3 regions of the Paenibacillus sp. J22P218 genome follow, and region 2 is predicted to be linked to each of the others. Evidence: riboswitches for the same ligand, from Rfam matches in the RefSeq annotation. Region 2 holds a riboswitch; each other region holds the start of a gene.

Region 1 (7,300 bases), on a different contig from region 2:
CAGCACATTATTTATAATTTAATTGGAGGGATTCATTATGGCGAAACCGTTGGAAGTAGATCAACAGTGGCTGGAGCGAATTGCGGAGCAGGTCGGCGGATTGCACTACGGGCATGTTACGATTACCGTTCATGACGGCCGAATCGTACAGATTGATCGATTGGAACGCACACGATACGATCAACCCTCTTCGAAGCAAAATCAATCCGAGCAGCAGTCGACCAAAAGCCGCGATAACAACGCAGCAGCTAGTGACGGCTTGCGAATTGTTCAATAGCCCAATTCAAGAAGAAGAGCTTCGATTCCTAAGGCTAGCTTAGCCATGGTATCGAAGCTCTTTGTTTGTATGTCGGCAATTACATATTAAAGGAGGATAAGCCAAGCGGCCTATCCTCCCTTAAATGTTTTACGAGATGATGAACTTAACGATAACAGCTACAGCGAATACTACGGTCATGAAACCGAGCATGCCGCCAAAGCCGAATACGACGTCCATCAAGTCGTGGCGCGGTTCTTCATTGAAGTGCTCGCGCGGATCTCTTACGTTTTCCATCGTAGACGTCCTCCTTGAAAGACCGGATGCTGCAGCGACAGCCGCAAGCGGTCGTCTCCTACAGTATCGGCTATTTCAACTTATATTAGTATACCGAAACAGTCGAACAATTGTAAAGCAACCAGTCGTGACAAATATGAGACAAAATCATGCCCGTTTATGCTAAAATGTGAACAGGATTGTATGGCTATCGGAGGTGCAAGCATGGATCAGCAGTTAATAGCAGCAAAAGAACTTATACGAAACAAGCTAGCCTTGCTTCCCGACGGTCCGGGCTGTTACCTGATGAAGAACGGCGACGACGTCATTATATATGTAGGCAAAGCGAAAGTATTGAAGAATCGCGTGCGCTCCTATTTCAACGGCAGCCACAACGGGAAGACGCAGCGTCTCGTCTCGGAAATACGCGATTTCGAATTTATCGTGACCGGCAGCAATATGGAGGCACTCATTCTGGAGTGCAATCTCATCAAGCAATATCATCCGCGCTATAACGTGTTGCTAAAGGATGACAAGACGTTTCCTTATATTAAAATAACGAGCGAGAAGCATCCGCGCCTAGAGGTGACGCGGCGTGTCGTGAAGGATAAGGCGAAGTACTTCGGCCCTTATCCGAACGCTTATGCGGCCCAGCAGACGCTTAAGCTGCTGGAGCGGATCTATCCGCTGCGGAAGTGCAAGACGCTGCCGGACAAAGTATGTCTATATTATCATCTCGGTCAATGTCTCGCTCCATGCGAGTACGAGGTCGAACAGCAGTCCTACGACACGATGGTTCAGGAAATTACCCGTTTCCTCGGCGGCGGCCAGGATGTCGTGAAGGCGGAGCTGCAGCGGAAGATGGAAGCGGCAGCCGAGGAGCTCGAATTCGAGCGGGCAAAGGAATTCCGCGATCAGATCGTGGCGATCGAGGCTGTTATGGAGAAGCAGAAAATTACGCTCTCCGATGCGCTTGACCGCGACGTATTCGGCTATGCCGTGGAGAAGGGCTGGATGTGCGTTCAAATTCTGTATATGCGCCATGGCAAAATGATCGAGCGTCACGCGTCGACATTCCCTTATTACGGCGAAGAGTATGATGACTTCATGACGTACGTCACGCAATATTATAGCGACAATCCAGCGCTGCCCAAGCAAATTTTCTTGCCGCTGCCTCCAGAGCTGGAGCAAGCTGAGGAGCAACCGTCTGCGGCCTCGTTGAAAGGTGACGCCGAATCCGAAGAAGCGGCTGCAGGCTCCCGTGCGGATGATGTGATGGCTTCGCTGCACAGCTGGCTTAAGGTGAAGGTGCTCATGCCGCAGCGCGGACGCAAGAGCGAAGTCGTATCTATGGCGATGGAGAATGCGAAGGTAATGCTTGAGGATAAGTTCAGATTGATCGCCCGTGATGAGGAACGCAGCGTGAAGGCGTCCGAGTCGCTAGCCGATTGGTTAGGATTAGCCGAGGTGCACCGCATCGAGGCGTTCGACAACTCGAACATTCAAGGGACGAATCCAGTATCGGCGATGGTCGTCTTCACGGACGGCAAGCCGGACAAGAAAGAGTACCGCAAATATAAGGTGAAGACCGTAACAGGACCCGACGATTACGAAACGATGCGCGAAGTCATTCGCAGACGCTATGAGCGCGTTCTTAAGGAGCAGCTGATGCCGCCTGATCTAATCGTCGTCGACGGCGGCAGAGGGCAAATATCGGCCGCTCTGGACGTGCTGGAGAACGAGCTTGGCTTATCTATTCCGGTCTGCGGCCTCGTGAAGGACGCGAAGCATAAGACGGCGCAGCTCATGACGGGCGATCCGCCGGAGGTTGTGCCTCTGCCGCGCGACAGTCAGGAGTTCTATCTCCTTCAGCGCATACAGGACGAGGTGCATCGATACGCGATCTCGTTCCACCGCGAGCAGCGCGCCAAGTCGATGGTCGAATCCAAGCTCGATTTGATCCCCGGCATTGGCGAGAAGCGGCGCAAGCTGCTGCTCAAGCATTTTGGCTCGATCCGCAAAATAAAAGAGGCCTCCGTCGAAGACTTCAGGCCTCTCTCTATCGGGGAAAAGCTGGCTGGTCAAATTATTGCTGCTCTAAATGAGGAGGAATCGTCGTAATCGGCGGTTTCTTCTCTTTTTTGTCATCCAAATACTTAATCCCATAAGCGATTAGAATCGGCAAAATAACGAAGAAGATGCCTGATGCGATATCGAACGCCGAGCCGACGGTAACAATAGTAAGCGCTACGCCGACGCTGTTGAATATCGCATGCGTGAACATCGCCGTAATTAAGCCGTATCTGACGAAGATGAAGCTGAAGATCAGCCCGATAATCATTAGCTCGATGAGCCTTGTCGACGACGGGTATAGCGGGTACATGACGTGGCCGAGCGCCCATGATGCGGTTGGAATAATGGCTGCCACGAACGTATTTTTGAACCATTTGCGGAACAGGCCGATGCCGAAGAATCGGAATACGGCTTCTTCGGATATAGCTGCCGCCCAAGCCAGCACGGGCATGAGCCATAGATAACTCATGTTGTATGGCGATTGCGTCACGTCGCTGGTCGACCATGTGCCGATCGTGAATTTCAAGCCGATGAAGATGGCCGCCTGCAGCGCGAACAGAATAGCAGCGAAGCAGTAGCCAAGCCCCATGCTGCGCCACACGTACGTTCCGTACCCAGGCTGGCCGAAACGCGGCCATAAGGAGCGTCCTTGCGCCTTCCACAAGCCGTCGCCCGCCACAAGCGAGATATAGATCGAGCCGGCCATCGGAATAGACAATAGGACGGTGAATATGGCGGTAATCAGAATCGTCTGACCGCCGAGCTCGTTTTCGCCAAGCGATGCTCTAACTCCGTCGAGTACGTTCATATTAATGATGACATACGTAACGAAGTAAATGATCGTGAGTACGATTCCTCGCTTGAAGGACGTATGTCCTCGGTAAAGGACGGCGTAGATGACTGCAAGGACGAACAGGATGAAGCTCATGAGGAAGTAGCCGAAGCCGGTCATGAATTGCGCCCACTTGTCTTGGGCTTTCACATAGTCCCTATACTCAGCCGGCGCAATGAAGGCTGGCTTGTATTTCGTCATGACGGGATTGCCATCAATCAAGCTTACGGCAATCGTCACTTGCAGCTTCGATTCGCCGATCGAATGGTCGCTTGGGCTAACTCCCCACTCGCCGTTCGGATAGGCCGCTCCGCTTGCAAGCTCCTCTGCACGGAACCCTTGCTTCTCGAGCAACGCGATGCTCAGCTTATCGATTTCCGGATTGTCGTCCTGAACAGGCTCGCCGCCATGCAGATTCCAGGCCACGATACGCTCAGTCTGCATATGGACGTAGACAAATCCTTTGCCGCCTGCCCCTTCAAAGTCCACCTCGACTTGGTACGTATCGGTTGGGAATTGTTTATCGTATTGATCGGCATACGCCTCTGACAGCTCATCGCGCGTTAGGTAGCCGTTCATAAGCTTGTCGGATTGATGGACGGCCTTGGCGGAGTCCACTTCTCGTCCTACGAGCTTCTCGGCGAACGACGCGGCTGCCTGCTCCGCTTGTGCTTTGCTAATGGCTCTGCCGCCTAGCTCATCTGAAGAGCTAGCCTTTATTAGCGGGACGATATCGACGAACATGTAAATGAGAAGACAAATAACGGCTGCCCATATGTAACGCTTCCATTCCTTGTGCTTAATTGAATCGATCATCAGTTCACCTCATGCGTATAGGAGTAGGATGAAGCATACTATACTACCATATCACAACGTTCCCTGAATTATCCATTGAAACTAGGTCTTTATTTTCATAATCCCGCGAAATAACGATGTTCATGAAGTGTAGGGCAAGGTGAAGCGCATAACTGCGTCTTTTTGGTCGAATATAGCCTCTAATGTGAGAAAAGGGAGCTTTATGCAGAGACGTATTTGGGCTTATAATCGTTATCGTCATACCAAATGAATAGCACAGCCGAATTTCCTTAGGAAAACGGGGGAACCAAATTGTTGCCGGGCATCCGGCGGCATGGGGTGAATTTCTACATTGCCGGAGCGCAGCTTCAGGCGATTGAATAGGGCTGCCTGTCCAGGCCCGAATCCGTCAGCTAACCTCGTAGGCGTATTGGAACAGGACTCATCTTCATGAGCACTTGAGCTTCCAGTGCTTTTTTTTGTGCGCTTATAACGATAACGCAGTAGATTTTCGAAGATTGAGGTGCACAATATAAGATGAAATTTGCATGGATTTGGGACGTGAAGAACTGGTCTCCGCCAAGGATACTCGTTAGCGGCTTCGCGCTCATTATATTCATTGGGGCATTTCTGCTCTCTTTGCCCTTCGCTTCGGCGACAGGGGAACGGCTGAACTTTATAGACGCTTTGTTCACGGCTACTTCAGCGACATGCGTTACCGGACTCGTCGTCGTCGATACCGGCACCTATTTCTCGACAGCCGGCCAGATCGTTCTGATGGTGCTGTTCCAGCTTGGCGGCCTCGGCTTCATGACGATGGCAACGCTAATCGCGCTCGTCTTGCGGCGGAAAATATCGCTGCGCGAGAGGCTGATTCTTCAAGAGGCGATGAATCAGACAAGCATGGAGGGCATCATTAGGCTAATTCGCCGCGTCATCTACTACTCGCTGTCTATTGAACTCGTCGGGATGCTGCTGTTCACGTTCCGGTTCTCGTTCGATATGCCGCTTGGCAAGGCAGTATTTTTCGGCGCATTCCATGCCGTATCGCTGTTTAATAACGCCGGCTTCGATATTTTCGGAGATTACCGCAGCTTAACGCTGTATGTGTCCGATCCAATCGTTAATATAGCCGCGATGATGTTGATCGTATTCGGAGGACTCGGCTTCGTCGTTATGTCCGATCTAATGGAATATCGGAAGAACCGCAAGCTGTCGCTGCATAGTAAAATCGTCCTCGCCATGACGGGCACTCTGATCGCTTTAGGCACGATTGTGTTGTTTGTTTTCGAATTCACGAACCCTCTCACGCTCGGCTCGCTCGATTGGGGAGGCAAGATATGGGCATCATTATTCCAATCCATTACGCCGCGTACGGCTGGCGCCAATACGCTCGATTATACAGCTCTAAGGCAGGCTACCGTCTTCTTTACAATCATCCTTATGTTCATCGGCGCATCGCCGGGCTCAACGGGGGGCGGCATTAAAACGACGACGTTCACGGTGCTCGTAGGCGCCGTAATCTCGATGATTCGCGGACGTGAGGATATCGTCTTCTTCCGCTATCGGCTTGCCAAGGACCGCATCAACAAAGCGCTGACGATTACGATTTTGTCATTAACGCTCGTCGTGGTCGTGACGATGATCCTTGCAACGATCGAAAATCAGCCGTTCATGAAAATATTGTTCGAAGCAACATCCGCGTTCGGCACCGTAGGACTATCCATTGGATTGACCCCGGAGCTTAGCGATATTAGCAAAATGATTATTGCATTCACGATGTTTGCCGGTCGGCTAGGTCCATTAACGCTCGCTTATGCGCTAGGGCCTGGAACAGATAAAGAATTGTACCGGTATCCGGAAGGTAAAATAACAATTGGATAGGGGATTTACAGGTGGCTATCAAACGCAGTCAGTTTGTCATTGTCGGCTTGGGGCGGTTCGGCTCAAGCCTTGGAAGGGAACTCATCGAGCTCGGTCATGAAGTGCTCGGCATCGATAAGGATGAAGAAACGGTGCAGGATATGAGCAGCGTGCTAACTTATGCCGTATCGGCGGATTGCACGGATGAGGAGACGCTTCGCTCGCTCGGCGTACGCAACTTCGACTGCGGTGTCGTTGCGATCGGCGATGACATTCAGGCGAGCATTCTAACTGCCATATTATTGAAGGATCTTGGCGTGAAGAAGGTTGTCGCGAAGGCGATGTCCGAGCTCCACGGCCGCGTGCTTGAGAAGATCGGCGTTGACAGGGTCGTCTATCCGGAGAGGGATATGGGCATTCGGGTTGCGCATCAGCTCGTATCGCCTAACCTGCTTGATTATATCGAGCTGTCCAAGGATTATACGATCGCAGAGCTTGCCGTCCCGAAATGCTTGAACGGAAAGTCGTTGAGCGACCTTAATCCCCGGGCAAGATTCGGGTGCAGCATCGTTGCGATCAACAAGCCTAACGGTATAATTATTGCTCCTTCGGCAACAGATGTTCTTACGGAACGAGACATTATGGTTATTATAGGGACGAACGATCAAATCGAGGAATTCGAGGCGACGGTTATCCGTTAAATAGAGCACCGATCTTATGGATTCGAAAGCGATATATTGGAAATGATGAAAACAGCGGCTAATGCTTTTCGCCGCTGTTTTTTGTCCATTATGTTAGGCTTGCTTGCTCGGGAAGCGGGCTGCAATTTCATTAATCCACAGTCGAACCGAAGGACTCAGCCCCGCGGGATCGGCATGAATAAGCGATGTCGTGCGTTTCGTATCCTCAAGCTCGCGGATCGGTACGACAACAAGCTCGTTGTCGTCGATTAATTGTTGGCGCATATACGATTGCGGAAGCAATGTGGCCGCGCGGCATGTATGCAGCAGGCGAAGGATAGCTTCGAAGGAATCGATCTCCATTCGAACGTCAGGCTGCAATTGATACTTATCGAACAGCTCGTCGGTCAATACGCGGTACCAGGTTCCGCGGGAGAATAAAATCATCGGCATGCCGTCCAGATCCATAATGCCCAGCGAACCTTTGTCGGTTACGACCTGATTGCGCGGCAGAATGAGCAGCAG
Region 2 (7,300 bases):
GACCGTCTGCTTGTTCGTCCGCGCAGCACGGTACTCCAGGTGCTTGGGTCGCAATTCGAGTTCACGAGAGTCGGGCGGATGTTGCAAAGCGCGATTGTGCTTGGCTGGGCACTGTACAAGCTGCCGGTTGAATGGAACGCGGCGAAGGTAATGACACTTATATTGATGATCGTTTGCGGCGTATGTATCTTCGCAGGCATCTATATCTTGATGGCAACGATGTGCTTTTGGACGATTCAGGGACTTGAGATCGCAAACATTTTGACGGACGGAGGGCGGGAGATGGCGCAATACCCGCTGAATATTTACGAAAGATGGGTTAAAGTTCTGTTTACGTATATTATCCCGTTCGGATGCGTCAATTATTTGCCGTTGCTCTATATTCTTGGAAAGCAGAACGGCAATGACTTGTTCTATATGCTGCTGCCGCTTGCTGGTGTATTGTTCTTGGTACCTTGTCTAGCGGTATGGCATATCGGTGTCCGACATTATCGTTCGACCGGATCATAAGCTCGCCAATAACGTAAGCAAGCCCGCTCCTTCGCGCTGTAGGAGCGGGCTTGCTTCATTCTAATACGCTAATGGATGGACACATAGGCGACGGAACGGTTCTTAAGTACTGTCTCTTCGGTATTGCCTTCGATGAAGGTAGGGTTGTCGGTATGAGCGAGAAGATCGTCGATCGCGGTGCAGAACAATTCATTGAGTCTTCCATCCACATGTGCCGGCAGTAGAGAGTCATACAACGAGGCAGAATCCGTGAAAGCTCCGACGAATTGACGCAGCGGCTCGCTCCATTGCTTCAGATCGATTTGGCTGTCGGACTCAGGCGCAAAAAATTCACCCCAGCCGACCCCTTTGTTGCTTAACATTCGAAGACATACGCGATAACCGGAAGAGTCGACGGCGAGGGCAGGAATAACGAACAACTCGATGCGTGTGATGGTGAGACTGTCACTAAGATCTTGATCGGACAGAAAAGAAAGATGACAATCGGATTTCGTCAACATAAATAAACCTCTCCTTATTTCGCTTACGAGGTTAGCTGTCGGATTCGGACAGAGAGACGCCCTACCAAGGTTACAAATCCTTGGATTCACCCCTTGCGAGCGGATCGATTGATCCAAGTAGTGGCTCGCGTTGGTTCCCCCGCTTTTTCAAACGAAAAATTCAGCGTTAGTATGCCGTATATTATAAATCTATCCGCGCCGTTTGTAAATGATTTTCGCTAAATATTCTGACAACTTACTCTTAAAACAGTGAGATATAGGAAACGGAGCACTTCAGTAAATCTCCACTCATGGCGGGATTTCTCGTACTCTTGTCGTTCCGAACGTGAAGAAGCGCGTCGTTGAACAAACCGTGAATGCGATTGTCAACGGGGATTTCCTTAGCATGTATCTCACCTATATAACGATGCAGCATGCTGCCCCATCTGACCCAGTCTGCCGGTTTATCTGCTTCATTCACGAACAACTCACCCCAGCCTAATCCGTTAGTCGTTGCTAAATGGAGACAGACGCGATAACCTGTGCGATAACCATCGTAATCAGGAATGACGAACATCTCGATTCTTCGAATGCTTAGCGCCGGGCAGTCGTTGGTGCAAGAAGGTAATGGCTCGTCGATTTGTGCTTGTATGAACATATGAAATTCTCTCCTCTATTCGCTTACGAGGTTAGCTGACGGATTCGGACTAGAGAGCTGCCCTACCGAGGCAATGCCTCGGATTCACCCCATTCGAACAATCGAACGATTGCTCTTGTTGGTTCCCCCGCTTTATCCTATGGACAAATTCAGCGATAATGATATGCCTTTTTCGGCTCGACGTCTATCCTAAACCGATTCGAAGCATTTGTAAAAGGTTCATTTTGTTGCACAAGACGCTCTAAGAGCAAATTAGAGGAGCGACGTTCATTTTATCCATGAAAAGAGGCTTTTTCGATGGAATACTCGTTTTTACTTCTGTTATTTATGATTTGAAAAAAAGCATGCTTGCGCGTGTTGGATACGAAATTCAGACATATATGTAATTTCAGAAAACGAGAGATAATTGGCGAAAAAGTGAGTAATATCGAGATATTACTTTTTGAAAACGTTAACGATCACTCTATAAGCTCCTATATTATCCAATATGGTCGCTGGGCCTGCTTTACATAAAATTTGGCTGGGAGTAAGATTCGATACAGGATTCGCAATTGAAGTTGCGATGGACTGATCGCTGAGTTTCCGCGAGGCAAGCGGAAAGCGGGGGAACCAAATGTGAAGCGGTGCGTCTGTACGATGTGAGAGTCGGAAAGGCGGCACGGCAGGGGTGAATCTTCGAAGAGGCAGCACCATGGATGCCGCTTCGAAGTAGGGCGACTCTCACCGCCCGAATCCGACAGCTAACCTCGTAAGCGTGGTTTGGAGAGAGGAATGATACAACGATTCGTTTTAATTGCTATTTTATCGCTGAGTTCCGCAGCAGTCTGCGGGAACGGGGGAACCAAAGAGCGATGCGCCGCGATGGAGTCGGCCGCATAGGTGCTCATGGGGTGAATCGCAAGGCGTAACCACCTTGCGTAGGGCGACTCTCACGCCCGAATCCGACAGCTAACCTCGTAAGCGTAATCGAGAGAGGCAACCATCGCAGTGCCGATTCGGCATGGCTTCCTTAGCCATGCCTCCGAAGAAGCCCGCGGGGAAAGGTCCTCTTTTCCCGCAGGCTTCTTTTTTGTTGCCTTTTTTCAGAAATTCGGAGGAGATTGCCGTTGGGCGAGGAGCATATTATCGTTGCCGGGCTTAATGAAGCTGGCAAAGCATTCATAAAAACATTGGTATTTCGCGGACTGCCGTTCATCGTCCTGACGAACAGCAAGCTAGAGGAAAGACAACTTCGTAAGCATGGACTTAATAACGTTTTATACGTGAATACTAATGACAGGAATAGTTGGATGATACCGGAAAAGGTCATTGGCGATGTCTTCATCTTTGAGAGCAGCTTAGCTCTTAGCTGCAGGTTCATACAATGCTGCAGGGATTGGACGTCTGGATCGATCTACGTCATTACGACGCATTGGAATCCAAGAGTCATATATAAAGGGCTTGGCGCAGATCACATCGTACATTCGCAAACCGGCGAAATTGGGTTTCTATTGAAAAAATAACTTTTTGTAAATGTCTATAGCAGGAGGGAACTGCCTTGATGGATCTGTACATGATTGGTACTTTAATCGTTTGCTTCGGATTGTTTTATGGTTTTCTTGCTTGGTGCGACAGAGCTGTCAAGCAAACGGGGGGCGATGGCGAATGATTATCGTAGCAGCGCTTGCGGTGCTCGTATTCGGTTACCTCTTATATGCTTTAATTCACCCGGAAAAATTTTAACCAGGAGGAACAACGATGGATATTTTGCAGCTATTAATTGTCATTGCCGTTCTTCTGCTGCTTGTGAAGCCGCTCGGAACGTATGTGTATCACGTATTCTCGAACGAGTCCAACCGGCTCGATAACGTATATGGAGGATCGGAACGGTTCATTTACAGGTTGATTGGACTTAAGAATCGAGCGGGCATGAGCTGGAAAACGTATGCGCTCTGTTTCATCGCCACGAACATCATTTTGGTAGCTTTCAGCTATCTGATTCTACGGCTGCAGCATGCGCTGCCGCTTAATCCAAACGGCATGGCGAGCATGGAGCCTACGCTTACGTTTAATACGATTATCAGTTTCATGACCAATACGAACCTGCAGCATTACAGCGGCGAGAGCGCTTTGTCTTATTTCTCGCAAATGGCGGTCATCATGATGATGATGTTCACATCCGCTGCAACTGGGTTTTCAGTCGCAATCGCGTTCGTAAGGGGCATTACGAGCAAAGGAAAAACGATCGGCAACTTTTTCGAAGATTTTGTTAAAGCCCATACGAGAATTTTTCTTCCGTTGGCCTTTATCGTTACGCTCGTTCTCGTTGCGCTGCAAGTACCGCAGACACTCGATCCGACGATCGCGATCAAGACGTTCGAGGGCGCGGTGCAACAAATTGCCATTGGACCGGTCGCTTCGCTGGAATCGATCAAGCATCTCGGTACGAACGGCGGCGGCTTCTTCGGCGTCAACTCGGCTCATCCGTTCGAGAATCCGAATCCGTTAACGAATGTCATCGAAATTTTGTGCATGTGGGTTCTTCCAGCAGCACTGCCTTACACGTTCGGTTTATTCGCCAAAAATAAAAAGCAGGGCTGGATCATTTTTTCGGCCATGATGACCTTGTTCCTCGTATTCCTTAGCGTTGCTTATGGCGCCGAGAAGATGGGCAACCCGGCAATGGCCGCGCTTGGCATCGACGCCTCGCAGGGGAGCATGGAGGGCAAAGAGGTTCGATTCGGCATCGCGCAATCCGCTCTCTTCACGACGGTGACGGCGGCTGCGACGACAGGAACGGTCAACAATATGCACGATACGCTTACGCCGCTTGGCGGACTGGTGCCGCTGGCCGAAATGATGCTTAACGTCGTATTCGGGGGCAAGGGCGTAGGGCTAATTAATATGCTTATGTACGCGATCTTGGCCGTGTTTATATGCGGGCTTATGGTTGGACGGACGCCGGAGTTTCTCGGGCGGAAGATCGAGCCTCGCGAAATGAAGCTGATCGCCATCGCGATTCTCGCGCATCCGTTCATTATCCTTGTACCGACCGCTCTCGCGTTCATGACCGATCTTGGTTACGCAGCCGTTACCAACCCGGGCTTCCACGGCATAAGCCAGGTGCTCTACGAGTATACGTCCTCGGCTGCCAATAATGGCTCCGGCTTCGAAGGACTTGGCGATAATACGCCTTTCTGGAATATTAGCACCGGACTTGTCATGCTCTTCGGACGCTACATCTCGATGATCGCGATGCTCGCCGTAGCGGGATCGCTTGCACGCAAGCAGCCGGTTCCGGAGACCATCGGCACGTTTCGCACGGATAATAAGCTGTTCCTTGGACTGTTGATCGGTACGGTGTTGCTGATTGGCGCTTTAACATTTTTGCCGGTTATCGTTCTCGGACCGATAGCCGAACATTTGACACTCCGCTAACGGATGAGGTGAACGAAGATGAGTAGAAACGAAACCAATAAATTGCTATCCTCAGGCGCGGTCAAACGTGCGGTAATGGACAGCTTCATAAAATTGAATCCCATTGTTATGATGAAAAATCCGGTCATGTTCGTTGTAGAGGTCGGTACGGTTATCGTCCTATTGATGGCCCTATTCCCCGGATATTTCGATGCCAAGCAAAACGTTGGCTTTAATCTGACCGTGTTCGTCATTCTGTTCGTTACGCTGCTGTTCGCGAACTTTGCGGAGGCAATCGCAGAGGGCAGAGGCAAAGCGCAGGCCGATTCGCTCAAACGGTCGAAGCAGGACATGACCGCCAATAAGCTGGTTGGCAGTACGATTACGGTTGTATCTTCGCCGGAGCTGCGCAAAGGCGATATCGTCGTCGTCTCTCAAGGCGAGATGATTCCCGGAGACGGCGAAGTCATCGAAGGTCTGGCATCGGTAGACGAATCAGCTATCACGGGTGAATCGGCGCCCGTTATTAAAGAGGCGGGCGGAGACTTCAGCTCGGTAACCGGCGGCACGAAGGTCGTCAGCGACTCGATTAAGGTCCGAATTACAAGCGATCCGGGACAATCGTTCATCGATCGGATGATCGCGCTCGTGGAGGGTGCCAAGCGGCAAAAAACGCCGAATGAGATCGCGCTGAATACGCTGCTGACGAGCTTGACGATCATATTTTTAATCGTCGTTGTCACGTTGAAGCCAATTGCGGAATACGTAGGCGTCGACTTGGAAATTCCGGTGCTGATTGCTTTGTTAGTATGTTTGATTCCAACGACGATCGGCGGTTTGTTGTCGGCGATCGGCATTGCCGGCATGGACCGCGTTACGCAATACAACGTGCTTGCCATGTCGGGTAAAGCGGTCGAGGCCGCAGGAGACATCAATACAATGATTTTGGATAAGACGGGAACGATTACGTTCGGCAATCGGATGGCAAGCGAGCTTATTGCGGCAGGCGGCGTCAATCAGCAGGCTTTAGCGGAGTGGGCTGCGATCAGCTCCATCAAGGACGAGACGCCGGAAGGCAGATCCGTGCTGGAATGGATGAAGAAGCAAGGACTTAGCTACGATGCTTCCATTGCTGAGGGCGGAGAATTCGTGCCTTTCAAAGCGGAAACGCGCATGAGCGGGATGGACTTGCCGGACGGTAGGCGAGTTCGCAAAGGGGCCGTCGATTCGGTCAAGAAATGGGTAATCGAGCAGGGCGGACAGATACCGTCCGACACGGACCAAATCGCGAATACGATTGCGACGCTTGGCGGTACACCGCTTGCGGTAGCCGTTGACAAGCAATTGTTCGGCGTCATCTATTTGAAGGATACCGTCAAGCCGGGGATGAAGGAACGGTTCGATCAGCTGCGCGAGATGGGGATCAAAACCATTATGTGTACGGGCGACAATCCGCTTACGGCAGCAACGATCGCTAGAGAAGCCGGCGTTGACGACTTCATTGCCGAGAGCAAGCCGGAAGACAAGATTGCGGTCATACGCCGTGAGCAGGCGGAGGGCAAGATGGTCGCGATGACGGGCGACGGAACGAATGACGCGCCAGCTCTGGCGCAAGCCGACGTCGGCCTAGCGATGAACAGCGGTACGACTGCGGCCAAGGAAGCGGCCAATATGGTCGATCTGGATTCCGATCCATCCAAAATCATTGAAGTAGTCGCAATTGGCAAGCAGCTTCTAATGACGAGAGGGGCGCTTACGACATTCAGCATCGCGAATGACATTGCTAAGTATTTCGCAATCATTCCCGCTATGTTCATGCTCGCTATCCCTCAGATGAGCGTGCTTAATATTATGAATCTCGGCTCCCCGATGTCTGCTATACTGTCGGCGTTGATTTTCAATGCGATTATTATACCGCTGCTGATACCGCTCGCCATGAAAGGCGTTGCCTATAAAGCAATGAGCGCCTCGAGATTGCTGAGCCGCAACGTGTTGGTCTATGGACTCGGAGGCGTTATCGTTCCGTTCGTAGGGATTAAGCTGATCGACCTGATCGTGCATTTGTGGGTTTAACCTTATATCGAATATAGATGAAAGAAGGCTTGCCTAATGGCGACAGAGGAGAAACAAAACTCGAAAAGCGGTTTGACAATCATAACAGTAGCATTGCGCAGCAGCGTCGTGTTCATGATCCTATGCGGTATTTTATATCCGCTCGCAAGCACGGGAGCAGCGCAGCTGCTCTTCCCCGCACAAG
Region 3 (7,300 bases), on a different contig from region 2:
GCTACGGCGGACAGCCTCGGCTTCATGAACCTGCTGTCGCTTCAGACGCTTGAGGGGGAGAACCTGCTGCCTCGCCTCCATTACGTTCAGCCCGATGACGGCAACGTCAACGATCTTACGCTGGTCAAGCTCCGCCTGCTGGAGCCCGTTGCGCCAGGCAAGACCGTAACGCTGCGCATGGGCTTCGAGGTGAAGCTGCCCGAAGTGTTCGCCCGTATGGGCTACTCCGGCAACTTCGTCATGGCGGGCCAATGGTTCCCGAAGGTAGCGGTCTACGAAACGGTGGGAACGCGAGGACGTACCGCCGAAGGCTGGAACGTTCATCAATACCACGGCAATTCCGAGTTCTATAGCGACTTTGGCATTTACAGCGTGAAGATCAACGTACCTGAGTCTTATACCGTTGCAGCTACAGGCTTCCAAACGAAGACGGCTGAAGGCGGCAACGGAAGAAAGTCGTATCAATTCTACGCGGAAGACGTTCACGACTTCGCATGGTCGGCATCGCCCGACTTCGTCTTCGCGGAGGAAGCTTTCTCGGATAAAGGCGTGCCGGGCGTTCGCATTAAGCTGTACCTCGACCCGCTGCATGCCGACCTCCAGGAACGTTACATGCATGCGGCCAAGTCCGCGCTCTCCAAGTACGCGCAGTGGTACGGCGAATATCCTTACAGCACGCTGTCGATCGTTGTCCCGCCGAAGGGCGGCAATGGCGCAGGCGGCATGGAATACCCGACGCTCGTCACCGCGTTCGCCGCCGAGAAGGCGAATCCCGGCTACGACCTCGAGCGTACCGTCGTTCATGAGATCGGCCACCAATATTGGTACGGCATGGTTGCCTCCAATGAATTCGAGGAAGCTTGGCTGGACGAGGGCTTCACCTCCTATGCCGAGGATATGGTCATGGAGTCCGCCTACGGACTTGAGCCGAACCTCAGGATTGAAGCGAGCTATATGACGGACCCTGCGCCGCTTAAGCAGCCGTCTTGGGCTTATAGCAGCCATAATCAATACGCGGAGAACGTCTATCTGCGCGCGAAGCTTGTCCTTGTCGGCATCCAGCATCAGGTCGGCGACAAGACAATGGCGAAGATTATGCGGACCTATTTTCAAAAATACAAATTCAAGCATCCTTCGACTGCCGACTTCCAGCGCGTTGTCGAACAGGTAACGAAGACGAAGTGGCATGACTACTTCAGCGGATACGTTTACGCGAACCAAATGTCCGACTACTCGGTCGAATCGATTCAAGTGAAACCGACTGAGCAGGACGGCCAGAAGCTCTATGAATCGACCGTGCTCGTGAAGCGGAACGGCGGTGTAAGCGGTCAAATCCCGATCACGCTGCAGTTCACGGACGGCGCGACGGTGACAAAGCTATGGGATGCCGACGACTCCCACGTCCAGATTACGCAAGTGCATACGGCTCCTCTGCAATGGGCGATGATCGATTCCGAGCATTCGAACGTACTCGACAATAAGCTCATCAACAACTATATGCAAGCCGATCTGCCGGACAAGACGCGCATCCGGTGGGGCATCAGCGTATCGAAGCTGATCGAGGGACTGTTAGGTACGCTGAGCTGGTAAGTATAAGCGCGCAAGGAGCGATCGAATATGAAAATGTATATGAAGCAAGGTTGGCAGCTTGCGGTCAAGCACTTCCACCTCATCATTCTGTTATTTCTGTATCAGTTGCTATGGGGCTTCTTCCTCTATCGATTTATCGATTCGGTCGTCTCGCCCTTGCTGCGCCGGTTTCCAGCTGCATACCCGTCTGATACAGCCGTTCACCTCTTTCTGACCGAAGCGCAGTTCCAACTGCTGAAGACGGACATCCTTACGCCTTATGTATGGATGCTAGGCGGCTTGTTCGCCATCCGCATGCTGCTGACTCCCCTGTTCAATGCCGGACTGTTCTATTCGCTGCACCATTCTAGTACGCGAGGCGAAGGCGTGTCCGGCGGCGGCACTAAATTTGTAGAAGGCATTCGCAAAGCTTGGAAACCGGTCATGGTGCTCCACTGGGCGGAGGCCGCGCTAACACTTGCTCCCGGATTCTGGGTGCTGCCTCATGCGCTCGACGCATACCTGCAAGGCGGATCGAACGTCGACCTGCTGCAATCCGTCCTTCCCGGCGCTGGACTATGGCTGTTCTGGGGCGTGCTGCTGCATCTGCTCTTCCTGGCCATGCAGCTTGGCGCCGCTTCAAAAGAAGGCATCCTCCACTCGCTCGGGCGCGCTCTGAGGCATATCATCTCATTCGCTGCCATCTCGCTGGTTATGTGGGCCATCGGAGCCGGATTAGGACTTCTCATCACCGGCGTATCGCTGCTATGGGCCGGACTATTCGCGCTCATCCTTCATCAAGGCTACAACTTGGTGCGAACGCTCGTCCGAGTATGGACCATTGCCGCCCAATACGAATGCCTGCAATCCAAGTAGCTTCATTATCTTAGCCCGCTTTAGCTCAAATACCCCCGAATTTACGCCTGTCCTATTATGGCGAATTCGGGGGTTTTTACGTTATCATCCTACTAATGACGGCGACAGCCTTTTTTGCTAGAAAGATGAGAATCCTCTCACCATTAGTACCTTGGGGTCATACTTTACAGAATATCCACATAATTAATGAAATCGAGTATCGATTATTTAGTCCCTCGGTCCTAGTTGCGGCTTAAATATTACATGAAAAATGATTATACGAAGCAGTTTGTCAAAAGATTACATGAGAATTATTAGAATTTTGTTAGAAAGGCAGGAGATCAATGAAAATAATCGAATAATTGTCAAGAGCAAAACAAAACTGCCTAATTTCCTAGCGGAAAACGGGGGAACCACTCTGGGTGAATTGATTCCGACGCCACGGCTATAAGTCATACCGCCTCTGTAGAAGAGGACATCATCGACTTGTTCGTAGCGCCTGAGGAATCATAGGGAACCTTCAACCGAACCCCACAGCTAACCTCGTCGGCACCGGAAGGAGTTTCACAATTGAAAAAGGTTACCGTAATGCTTTTGGGGCTTGCGCTCTTGCTCGCTTTTCAAGCGGGAAGCGTTTTCGCAGACTCCAAAATGAACGGATTTATCAATGACGTCATTGGTACTCCGTACAAAAGCGGTGGAACTACCGCGAAAGGCTTCGATTGCTCCGGCTTCACGAGCTATGTGTTCGCTAAGATGGGCATCGATCTTCCTCGCGTTTCCTCCGATCAAGCAACAGTTGGCACGAAGGTCGCTAAAGATGACCTGATTGCCGGGGATCTTGTGTTCTTCGACACAAGCGGCGGCAACAACGGCGCAATTTCCCACGTCGGTATCTACATAGGGGACGGCAAGATTGTACACGCTTCGGTTAGCCGCGGCGTTGTAGTCGACAAGCTCGATTCCTCTTACTACAAACCTCGTTATGTGACAGCACGTCGCATTCTTAGCGAGGAAGCATTCACTACTTACGCCGACGCAAAATAGTTTCACCCTTTACAACAAAGCCGCACTCTGTTCGTCCACACGAGACAACAGTCTGCGGCTTTGTTGTTTTTCTGACAAAATAGGCCACCCCAACAGCCTGCGGGCTGTTGGGGTGGCCTATTACTTTCTATCTATTACGCACAGCATCGCGCCGCTGCGACTGCCCTCTGCCCAGCACAAGCATTGCGCCCAGTACGAGCAGCATGATCAGAACCAGTACGCTTACATACCAAAGCGTAACCCCGCCGTCATATCGATCCATGAACCAGCCGGTAACGCGAGGGAAGATTGCCCCGCCAAGCCCGCCGCATGCTACGAGCAGGCTCGTCGTCCGCTCAGTCATGCCTGGGATTAACGCGTTCGCATAGACAAGGGCGATACCGAATATACCCGAGAAGAACAGACCGCTTAAGGCGACGAAGAAGAGCATCGAGCTGAGTTGACCCATGAGCGCCATTAATGCGAACACGATCGTTGCTCCGCCAGTAGCAATAAACAAATACTTCGCGTACCCCATTTTCTCCGCCAACGTGCCTGCAAATATACGTCCGAACACCATTGTTGCCCAGAACAGGCTGAGCGCTGCCGCAGCACTCGACTCATCTACCTGCGAACGCTCAATAAGCAAGGAAGGCAAGTAATTGGAGAAGCTCATCTCCATGCCTACGTAGATCATGAAGAACGCTGCCGACAGCAGCAAGAACGGAAGCGCAGTGCGCGGATAACCGAATAAACCGGTTCTTGCACCCGCCGTCTCTTGCTCCAGGCTGCTGCTCACCACTGCTTTCGGCGGTTGAAAGCCGATCTGCTCGTCCAGCTTGCCGAAGGACATCGTGAGCCATAATACGAATGTAACGCCCGACAGTGCCGCCAGTATCGGGAACGATACCTGCCATACGTTCTGAGCGATCAAGTAAGCGGCTGCAACCGGTATAATAAGCGCGCCGACGCCAAAGAACGTTTCCAACCGGCTCATCGCCGAAGCCTTGCCCTTAGCAAGGTCGATAATCATCGCGCCGACGACCGCTTCCGTCATGCCGAAGCCGAACCCCGCGAGAGGAGCAACGGCCAGCATCCAGCCCCAGGGAAGAAGCAGGCTGTAAGCGGCTTCGCTTAAAGTAAGCGCGCCAAGCGCAATAAGCACCGCGCCTCGCTTGCCGATTCTTGCCGTGATGGAGGGAGCCAGTATGACACCGACCAGGAAGCCGAGAAATTGATTCATAATCCATTGTCCGCCGTCTTTGTACGTGAGCCCATAATGATCAATCAGCTGCTCCAGTATCGATCCGCCTACCACATGCGCAATACCGATTACCAAGTAAGACAGACAGCCGATCCATATTAACTTCTTCATGCCGTAGTTCTCCTTATGTCCGCGCGCCTTCTGGCGCCTATCTGATATACTTATTCGTAAGTATCCAACTCATTTGCTCCGTCCGGAGGTTATAAGAAATTGAATCATTTAAACCACTCTTCTCATTATAAACGCTATCCGATTCAAATGACCATATGTCCGCTGGAAATACAGCATGCTGTCGAAATATGTAATTGGAATTACGAGCCTCCCTACGACGTCTACCACTGGCCAACTTGGGAGCAAATGCAAAAGGACGAAATCGAATTCGGCGATCCCGTCCTGCGTGCGCAGCAATATATAGCAATCGTTGACGATAGGTCGAGACTGATCGGCTTCGCCCAGTTGTTCCCCATGACCGACGTAACCAGGCTCGGGCTCGGCCTTCGGCCCGATCTATGCAGCCGGGGTCTTGGACCTTCCTTCGCTAAGCTAATTGCACTTGAAGCGCGAAGAAGAATGCCTCAGCATGAGATCGACTTGGAGGTGCTCGCTTGGAATACGCGAGCCGTACGCGCCTATGAACAGGCGGGCTTCCGCATTACCGATACGTATGCCCGTCCTTCTCGGAACGGTTACGCCGAATGCCACTGCATGGTGTTCGAGCCCATCCAGAGCTAACAGCTCTGAATGCAATTATATCGCTTGCGTGCCATGCTCTATATCGATTACATCCGCGAATAAAATAAGTCCAGGTCCAACAAGCACCGATATCGTCCGAATCCATGCATGTGTATCGAGATCCGTATAAGCTCTCGATACAATCGATCTTCGATCCTCGTTCATCTGTACGATGTTCGGAACGAAGTAAGGCCGCCAGCACCAGTTCGCGCCTCGGAACTGGTCCTCGCTCCGCCATGAGCCGTCAGACTCGCGAAAATAGTTCGCCGATAGCTGGATGCCGTCCTGATTGCACAAGTACACGCGAATATAGCTCGTGTCCAGCTCCGGCAGAAGCCGCAGAGCCCAATCGTCATTATTTTCCGTAATGCCATCGGAGGTTTCCACAATATGCGCGAGTTGCTTCGCAAGCTGCTCGGCCTTGACTTGCCAATCGCGCTCCGAGATGACGTGATGCAGCAGATGCCTCTCCAGTTCCTCTACAATAATCGGAGCGAAGCAATCGGGATCGCGGAAGTCCGCCTCGGCCCTCGCGAACATGAACCCTTGCACATAACGCGCGCCCGCTCGAATCGCCCTGGCAAGATCCTCTCTCGTCTCGACACCTTCCACGAGCAAGGAGGCGCCGATCAGCTCCGCCATATCTGAGAAGGAGCGAAGCACGCCGAAGTAGCCGTCATGCGTTGCGCTCCTCTTAATCATATGTATATCGATCTTCAGCAAGTTAGGCTGAATCTGAGCAATACGGTCGAAGCTGCTGAAACCGCTGCCTACATCATCAATTGCAATCTGACAGCCTTGCTCCCGATAGAGGTCTACAACGGTGCGAAGCACCTCCATTGAGCCTTGGAAGCTCTGCTCCGTAATCTCAATAACGACTTTCCTTGGGTCAATGCCGTATTTCTTAAGCAGAGACAACGTGAACAGCTCTCCGGATTGCTCATAACGATAAATCCAGGAAGGCTTTAGATTAATAAACAGCATAGGAGGTTCATCCATCTGACCCAGCTTGGCAAAAGCCTGCTCGCGCAACAGCCGATCCACGAGAATATGCTCCTCATCGGGCACCGTCTCATCACTAAAGAAAGGCCCCAAGCTGCGAACAGAATCTCCCTTTACCGCTCTAGCCAGCACCTCATAGCCCATAATTCGCCGAGTATCCATCGCTATGATCGGCTGATAGTAGGCTGCTAGCTTTTCGTCTTGTAGACCTAGCGCTTTTGGTAGTGCTATTGTAGTGTGACCATCACTCATAGCGCTCTCCTTTGTGTTACTCGCATGTTATATTATCTACCATATTAATGAGTACCATTGTAAATGAATCGACATTAAATGTAAAGAAGCGACATATTAACTGCCATTCCGACTATTTTGTCGAATGATACATCTATTATATAGTAGCAATCTAACAGCATCTGGAGAAAAGGTGACTTAGATCAGTCTAACTATGCGTGTAACCTGATTGCTCTGGGATACTTCTATAATATGATGTTTGCTGTTGTAAGTAATGACGCCTTCGCCGACCTTAATTTCCGGATTCTCGCCCAGTCCGAAAAACACGTCGTCAGCCAGCGCTTCCATTACCTCATGACGGTCATCCTCATGCAGCGCTTCCCATTCCTCGGTTTCCATCTCAAAAAACGTGTAGCTGTTCTCAATCTCCGCTACAGCCTCCGTCAACTCTTTCAAAATATCCGCGTATTCTCTTGCATGTCTTACTCCCATGTTCATAACCTGCCTTCTATTATTAGTGTCGTTTATCGGGCTTGCTCCGCATGTCTTCATCGGGCTTTCAAATCCCCAATGCATATGGCCTTATACTCCTATTTTACATCATTTCGACAATATTAAACG

What was found. A riboswitch is a leader RNA that binds a small molecule or an ion and turns the genes downstream of it on or off. The one in region 2 is predicted to bind cyclic di-AMP.
Region 1: another riboswitch for cyclic di-AMP. It lies ahead of AC0YN0_RS24045 (TrkH family potassium uptake protein); the one in region 2 lies ahead of AC0YN0_RS01275 (hypothetical protein).
Region 3: another riboswitch for cyclic di-AMP. It lies ahead of AC0YN0_RS30275 (C40 family peptidase); the one in region 2 lies ahead of AC0YN0_RS01275 (hypothetical protein).

The regions. Positions count from the first base shown of each region.
Region 1 is NZ_JBWDNL010000006.1:91,223-98,522, reverse strand. Features, by position in the region: gene AC0YN0_RS24065 (YezD family protein) at 38-277, shown strand; gene AC0YN0_RS24060 (YqzM family protein) at 407-553, opposite strand; gene uvrC (excinuclease ABC subunit UvrC) at 758-2,653, shown strand; gene AC0YN0_RS24050 (lysostaphin resistance A-like protein) at 2,619-4,253, opposite strand; cyclic di-AMP (ydaO/yuaA leader) riboswitch at 4,501-4,675, shown strand; gene AC0YN0_RS24045 (TrkH family potassium uptake protein) at 4,770-6,116, shown strand; gene AC0YN0_RS24040 (potassium channel family protein) at 6,134-6,796, shown strand; gene AC0YN0_RS24035 (LysR family transcriptional regulator) at 6,890-7,300, opposite strand, start outside.
Region 2 is NZ_JBWDNL010000001.1:268,833-276,132, forward strand. Features, by position in the region: gene AC0YN0_RS01260 (ABC transporter permease) at 1-510, shown strand, start outside; gene AC0YN0_RS01265 (hypothetical protein) at 579-1,010, opposite strand; cyclic di-AMP (ydaO/yuaA leader) riboswitch at 1,016-1,186, opposite strand; gene AC0YN0_RS01270 (hypothetical protein) at 1,252-1,647, opposite strand; cyclic di-AMP (ydaO/yuaA leader) riboswitch at 1,653-1,812, opposite strand; cyclic di-AMP (ydaO/yuaA leader) riboswitch at 2,210-2,417, shown strand; cyclic di-AMP (ydaO/yuaA leader) riboswitch at 2,443-2,625, shown strand; gene AC0YN0_RS01275 (hypothetical protein) at 2,754-3,149, shown strand; gene kdpF (K(+)-transporting ATPase subunit F) at 3,292-3,369, shown strand; gene kdpA (potassium-transporting ATPase subunit KdpA) at 3,385-5,064, shown strand; gene kdpB (potassium-transporting ATPase subunit KdpB) at 5,083-7,116, shown strand; gene kdpC (potassium-transporting ATPase subunit KdpC) at 7,153-7,300, shown strand, end outside.
Region 3 is NZ_JBWDNL010000011.1:39,564-46,863, forward strand. Features, by position in the region: gene AC0YN0_RS30265 (M1 family metallopeptidase) at 1-1,590, shown strand, start outside; gene AC0YN0_RS30270 (hypothetical protein) at 1,618-2,445, shown strand; cyclic di-AMP (ydaO/yuaA leader) riboswitch at 2,798-2,991, shown strand; gene AC0YN0_RS30275 (C40 family peptidase) at 2,995-3,471, shown strand; gene AC0YN0_RS30280 (MFS transporter) at 3,599-4,825, opposite strand; gene AC0YN0_RS30285 (GNAT family N-acetyltransferase) at 4,925-5,446, shown strand; gene AC0YN0_RS30290 (EAL domain-containing protein) at 5,462-6,700, opposite strand; gene AC0YN0_RS30295 (hypothetical protein) at 6,878-7,177, opposite strand.